One region of the Streptomyces sp. NPDC031466 genome, then DNA from elsewhere that is predicted to be linked to it. Evidence: riboswitches for the same ligand, from Rfam matches in the RefSeq annotation. Region 1 holds a riboswitch; the other holds the start of a gene.
The links. Region 1 has a riboswitch for glycine ahead of gcvT (glycine cleavage system aminomethyltransferase GcvT). Riboswitches for the same ligand answer to the same signal wherever they lie in the genome.
Positions count from the first base shown of each region.

Region 2: another riboswitch for glycine. It lies ahead of gcvP (aminomethyl-transferring glycine dehydrogenase); the one in region 1 lies ahead of gcvT (glycine cleavage system aminomethyltransferase GcvT).

Region 1 covers NZ_JBVIJT010000017.1:90,449-93,844, reverse strand. Annotated here, with positions in the region: gene glyA (serine hydroxymethyltransferase) at 1-377, opposite strand, end outside; gene gcvH (glycine cleavage system protein GcvH) at 389-766, opposite strand; gene gcvT (glycine cleavage system aminomethyltransferase GcvT) at 825-1,958, opposite strand; glycine riboswitch at 1,993-2,106, opposite strand; glycine riboswitch at 2,107-2,210, opposite strand; gene ACZ5GP_RS33110 (AAA family ATPase) at 2,486-3,151, shown strand; gene ACZ5GP_RS33105 (enhanced serine sensitivity protein SseB) at 3,211-3,396, shown strand, end outside.
Region 2 covers NZ_JBVIJT010000012.1:9,597-12,992, forward strand. Annotated here, with positions in the region: gene ACZ5GP_RS27890 (DNA polymerase IV) at 1-700, shown strand, start outside; gene ACZ5GP_RS27895 (PRC-barrel domain-containing protein) at 712-1,089, opposite strand; glycine riboswitch at 1,233-1,332, shown strand; gene gcvP (aminomethyl-transferring glycine dehydrogenase) at 1,528-3,396, shown strand, end outside.

The DNA.
Region 1 (3,396 bases):
TGGCCGCCGTGCGCCAGGTCCAGGCCGAGGATCGTGTCGCCGGGCTGGGCGAGCGCGAAGAGGGCGGCCTGGTTGGCGGAGGCGCCGGAGTGCGGCTGCACGTTGGCGTACTCGGCGCCGAACAGCTCCTTGACGCGCTCGATCGCGAGTCGCTCGGTGACGTCGACGTGCTCACAGCCGCCGTAGTAGCGGCGGCCGGGGTAGCCCTCGGCGTACTTGTTGGTGAGGACGGTGCCCTGGGCCTCCATGACGGCGACCGGAGCGAAGTTCTCCGAGGCGATCATTTCCAGGGTCGACTGCTGGCGGTGCAGCTCGGCGTCGACGGCGGCGGCGACGTCCGGGTCCAGCTCGTGCAGAGGGGTGTTCAGAAGCGACATCGGGGAGATCCTTAGCTGCCGGAGAACTCGGTGTACTCGTCCGCGGAGAGCAGGTCCTTCGGCTCCTCCGCGATCCGGACCTTGAAGAGCCAACCGCCCTCGAAGGGAGCGGAGTTCACCAGCGAGGGGTCGTCCACGACGTCCTGGTTGGCCTCGACGACCTCGCCGGTCACCGGCGAGTACAGGTCGCTGACGGACTTGGTCGACTCCAGCTCGCCGCAGGTCTCGCCCGCGGTCACCGTCTCACCGACCTCGGGAAGCTGCACGAAGACGACGTCACCGAGCGCGTTGGCCGCGTGCTCCGTGATGCCCACCGTCGACACGCCCTCTTCGGCGTCCGACAGCCACTCGTGCTCCTTGCTGTAGCGGAGCTGCTGGGGGTTGCTCATGTCCTGAATTCTCCTGTACGCGGGTGGGTGCTGCGGAACGGGAAAGGTGTGCGGGGGGTCACTTCCGGCGCTTGTAGAACGGCAGCGCCACGACCTCGTACGGTTCGTGCGTACCACGGATGTCCACGCCCACGCCGGGCGTGCCCGGGGCGGCGTGCTCCGCGTCGACGTACGCCATCGCGATCGGCTTGCCCAGCGTCGGGGACGGGGCGCCGGAGGTGACCTCGCCGATGACCTCGCCGTCCGCGACCACGGAGAAGCCCGCGCGCGGCACGCGGCGGCCGGCGGCGATCAAACCGACCAGCTTGCGCGGCGGGGCGGTCTCGGCGCGCTCGGCGGCGGCCGCGAGCGCCGCGCGCCCCACGAAGGTCTCGGCCTGCGAGGTCTTGTCGAACTTCACGACCCGGCCGAGACCGGCGTCGAACGGCGTGAGGGCGGCGGTCAGCTCGTGCCCGTACAGCGGCATGCCCGCCTCCAGGCGCAGCGTGTCGCGGCAGGAGAGGCCGGCCGGCACCATGCCGACGGGCGTGCCCGCCCCCATCAGCGCGTTCCACAGCTTCTCCGCGTCACCGGGGGCGACGAAGAGCTCGAAACCGTCCTCGCCGGTGTAGCCCGTGCGGGCGATCAGGGCGGGGACGCCCGCGACGGTGCCGGGCAGGCCCGCGTAGTACTTCAGGCCGTCCAGGTCGGCGTCCGTCACCGACTTCAGGATGCCGGGGGACTCGGGGCCCTGGACGGCGAGCAGCGCGTAGGCGTCGCGGTCGTCGCGGACCTCGGCGTCGAAGCCCTCGGCGCGGGCGGCCAGCGCGTCGAGCACGACCTGGGCGTTGGAGGCGTTGGCGACGACCAGATATTCGGGGGCCTCGCTCTCCCCGAGGCGGTAGACGATCAGGTCGTCGAGGATGCCGCCGTCCTCGGCGCAGATCATGGTGTAGCGGGCGCGGCCGACACCCACCGAGCCGATGTTGCCGACCAGCGAGAAGTTCAGCAGGTCGACGGCCTCGGGGCCGGTGACGGTGATCTCGCCCATGTGGGAGAGGTCGAAGAGACCGGCCTTGGTGCGCACGGCGTTGTGCTCGTCGCGCTCGCTGCCGTAGCGCAGCGGCATGTCCCAGCCCGCGAAGTCGGTCATGGTCGCGCCGAGCGCACGATGCACGGCATCGAGGGCGGTGAGGCGGGGGGCAGTGCTCATGAGGGAACTCCCAGGGCATGACGGGCGAGGTCGATCCTCCCCATCTGTCATCGGAACCTGAGAGGTTCGCCGCGAGCGTCCCGACATGTGGGACGCGCGGCTTGCACCTTGGGTGGAGCCGGCGTGCCGACTCGCTTTTCAGATGTGCCTCGCCCGCGCGGTACGGGGCCTGAGAGATTCAAGGGAGGGACTTGCTCCTTCGGCGCCCCGGGCCCATGCGTGCTGGTCCGGGAACTCTCCCGCGCGGATTCAAACGGCCGGTATGGAGTTGGCGCGCACATCATTGCACGCGGCCGGGGTCAGGGGGACTGGTGGTCCGGTGCCGGTTCGGGGCGGTCCCGGCAGGCCCGGCGGGACCGGGGTGGCTCCCGGCGCGGGTGCGGCGCGAGTCCGGCGCGGGCCCCGGCGTGGGCTCCGGAAATTTCCCTTGTGCCGCATTACCTTCTCTTTACACTTGCCGGGGAAAGCAGTACGTGACCGCTATGGGGAGGCCGATCACGGTGCGCAGCAGGACGAGAGTCCACGCCATGACCACGGGGATGGCGCTGCCGAAGCAGGCTGCCGCCCCGGCCCGGGAGGGCTGCGGCCCACTGCCCGTGCCCGTCGTCCGGGACCTGCGGCAGCGGGCCGGGCACAGCCCCCACCGCCTCACCTTCGACGAGGGCGACCTGGTCGTCGTCTCCGGGCTGCCCGGCGGCGGGAAGTCCACGCTGATGCGCCAGGCCGTCACGGGCCCCCGCGTCGACTCCCAGGACACCCGCGACGCGTGGGCCGCCCGCATGCCCGCCCCGCTGCCGTACGCGCTCTACCGCCCCCTGGTCCGCCTCGCGCACTACGCGGGCCTGCGCCGCGTCCTGCGGTCCGGCGCCGGCGTCGTCGTGCACGACTGCGGCACCCAGCCCTGGGTGCGCCGCTGGCTGGCCCGCGAGGCCGCCCGGCGCGGCAGGACACTGCATCTGCTCCTGCTCGACGTGCCCGCCGACACCGCCCTCCAGGGCCAGCGCGAGCGCGGCCGGGGCGTGTCCCGGTACGCCTTCGCGCGCCACCGCAGGACGGTCGGCCGGCTGGTCGGCGCCGCCGAGCGGGGCGACCTGCCGCGCGGCTGCGGATCGGCGGTGCTCCTGGACCGGGCGGCGGCGCAGGTGCTGCGGGCCGTCTCCTTCGACCGCCGGGGGATCGCCTTCGACCGCTGAGGGCGGCCGACGTTAGGGTTCAGCCGCAGGCTAAGCGGTCGCGAGCAGGGGTTGGACAGATGAACTTTCCGGCGCAGGCACACGCCCATCCGTACGGGGGGTGGCCGGGCAACGAACTGGAAGAGGTCCTCGCGGCCTGCCTCGGCGCCCCCGCCCCGGCGGGCGGCCGCATCGTGGAGGTCCTCGGCCGCAGCCACCTCTGGGTCCCGCTGCCGAACGGCGGCGGCCCCGACAGCCGCACCCTG
Region 2 (3,396 bases), on a different contig from region 1:
GGTCAGTGTCGAGGACACGTACGACGTGGACATCCACGACCGGGTCCGCGTCAGGGGAGAAGTGGCCCGGCTCGCCGACCGGTGCGTGCAGCGGCTGCGGGCGGCGGGGCACTCGGGGCGGACCATCGTGCTGAAGGTGCGGCGCTTCGACTTCTCGACGCTGACCCGGTCCGAGACGCTGCGGGGACCCACCGACGACCCCGCAGTGGTGCGGGAGGCCGCGGCGCGGCTGCTGGAGTCCGTGGACACCACGGGCGGGGTGCGGTTGCTCGGGGTAGGGGTCACGGGGCTCGCGGACTACACGCAGGAGGACCTCTTCGCCCAGGCACAGGCGCAGGCGCTGGCAGCGGAGGCGGAGGTTTCGGCGACGGAGGGTTCAGCGGGTGATCCGCCGGCAGGGGAGGCGGTGCCGGGGGCTCCTTCGCGACCGGCTGACGGTGAGGACGCGCAGGAGACGGTGGCGCCCGCGGAGCGGCGGTGGGTGGCCGGGCACGACGTGCGGCACACCGAGTACGGCTACGGATGGGTCCAGGGCAGCGGGCTCGGCCGGGTGACCGTGCGTTTCGAGACACCCGGGTCGGCGCCGGGGCGGGTGCGGACGTTCCGGACGGATGATCCGGAGTTGCGCCCCGCGGAGCCTTTGCCGCTGGTCGGAGCGGGCTCCTGCGGGGAGGAGGTGGGAGCGGTGGAGACGGGGTGAGACTCGGCGCCTCAGGTGGGGTCCGAGCCCGCGATGTGCCCGAAGTCGTGGTCGGGGGGTGGCGGGTGGGGGAGCGTGGTGTCCAGGCCGTAGTGGTGGTAGAGCTGGAGCTCCTGGGCGGGGGAGAGATGGCGGCCCACGCCGAAGTCCGGGGCGTCCTTGATCAGGTCGCGGTCGAACGGGATGCGCAGGGTGCCGTCGTCGACCAGTTCGCTCGGCTCCAGGGGGACGAAGGCGTCGCGGCTGAAGAGGCCCGTGCGTATGGCCGCCCACTCCGGTTCGCCGGTGGCGTCGTCGAGATAGATCTCGTCGATCGTGCCGATCTTGGCCCCGCTGCGGTCGAACGCCTTGCGGCCGATCAGATTCCGCGGATCGATGTCGGTCTGCACGGGCCCTCCAGCTGTCGCGGGGTCTGAGATGTGGGCATTACTCATCTTTGTCCGCTCGTACTCACTACGAAAGAGCACTTCGGGGCGGGCGGCCACTCGAGGGAACGCCTGTGACCCTCGCTGGTAGGCTGACGAACGGCTGCTGACCCCGTGCGGGAGAGCTCTCCGGGTCACGATCGCCGGAGGCGCCGAAGGAGCAAATCCTCCCCGGAATCTCTCAGGCACCTGTACCGCACGGACGAGGTCACTCTGGAAAGCAGGGCGGGCGTACGGGCGGGCACGTCCCAAACCCTTCCTCACCGACGGTGAAAGCCGGGACGGTGCCTTCACGGGCGCGCCCCGGTGAAGCTCTCAGGTTGAGATGACAGAGGGGGAGGCCGTCCGGGTACCCGCGCCGTGGTACCCCTCGTAGGTCGCGCAGACCAGGAGGCCTCCGCAATGACTGCCACCAATCGCATCCCCCTCTCCGAACTCGAACAGGGCATCCCCTTCGAGCAGCGGCACATAGGGCCCGATGCGGAAGCGCGGGCGAAGATGCTCGCCCAGGTCGGGTACGGCTCGCTCGACGAGCTGACGGCCGCCGCGGTGCCGGATGTGATCAAGAACGCCGAGGCGCTGAAGCTGCCAGGTGCCCGCACCGAGGCCGAGGTCCTCGCCGAGCTGCGCTCCCTCGCGGACCGGAACCAGGTGCTCGACTCCATGATCGGACTCGGGTACTACGGCACCTTCACGCCGCCCGTGATCCTGCGGAACGTGATGGAGAACCCCGCCTGGTACACCGCGTACACGCCGTACCAGCCGGAGATCTCCCAGGGCCGGCTGGAGGCGCTGCTGAACTTCCAGACCATGGTCGCCGAGCTGACCGGCCTGCCCACCTCCGGGGCCTCGCTGCTCGACGAGGGCACGGCCGCCGCCGAGGCCATGGCCCTGTCCCGGCGCATGGGCAAGGTCAAGGACGGCGTGTTCCTCGTCGACGCGGACACCCTGCCGCAGACCATCGCCGTCATCAGGACCCGCGCCGAGCCCACCGGCGTCGAGATCGTCGTCACCGATCTGAGCACCGGCATCCCGGCCGAGGTCGCCGAGCGCGGTGTGGTCGGCGTACTGGTGCAGTACCCGGGCGCCTCCGGTGTCGTCCGCGACATCAAGCCGCTGATCGACGAGGCGCACGAGCTCGGTGCCGTCGTCACCGTCGCCGCCGACCTGCTCGCTCTGACGCTGCTCACCTCGCCCGGTGAGCTGGGCGCGGACATCGCGGTCGGGACGACGCAGCGCTTCGGTGTGCCGATGGGATTCGGCGGCCCGCACGCCGGTTACATGGCGGTGCGCGAGAAGTTCGCCCGCAGCCTGCCCGGGCGGCTCGTCGGCGTCTCCGTCGACGCCGACGGCAACAAGGCGTACCGGCTGGCGCTGCAGACCCGCGAGCAGCACATCCGCCGCGAGAAGGCCACCAGCAACATCTGTACCGCTCAGGTGCTGCTCGCGGTCATGGCCGGGATGTACGCGGTCTACCACGGCCCGGACGGGCTGAAGTCCATCGCGCGGCGCACCCACCGCTACGCGACGCTTCTCGCCGCCGGCCTGAAGGAGGGTGGGGTCGAGGTCGTCCACGGCGCGTACTTCGACACGCTGACCGTACGCGTGCCCGGCCAGGCCGAGCACTTCGTCACGGCCGCCCGTGAGAGCGGCGTCAACATCCACCGCGTCGACGCCGACCATGTCTCGCTCGCCTGCGACGAGACCACCACGCGTCGGCAACTGGCCGCGGTCTGGAGCGCCTTCGGCGTGGAGGCCGACGTCGACGCGCTGGACGCCACCGTCTCGGACACGCTCCCCCAGGGCCTGCTGCGCAGCGACGAGTACCTCACGCACCCGGTCTTCCACCAGTACCGCTCCGAGACCTCGATGCTGCGCTACCTGCGCAAGCTGGCCGACCGCGACTACGCGCTCGACCGCGGCATGATCCCGCTGGGCTCCTGCACCATGAAGCTCAACGCGACCACCGAGATGGAGCCGGTCACCTGGCCCGAGTTCGGGCAGCTGCACCCCTTCGCGCCCGCCCAGCAGGCGCAGGGCTACCTCACGCTCATCCGCGAGCTGGAGGAGCGCCTCGCCGAGGTGACCGGGTACGACAAGGTCTCGCTCCAGCCCAACGCCGGGTCGCAGGGCGAGCTGGCGGGCCTGCTCGCCGTCCGCGGCTACCACCGGGCCAACGGCGACGACCAGCGCACCATCTGCCTCATCCCGTCCTCCGCGCACGGCACGAACGCGGCGAGCGCCGTGATGGCCGGCATGAAGGTCGTCGTC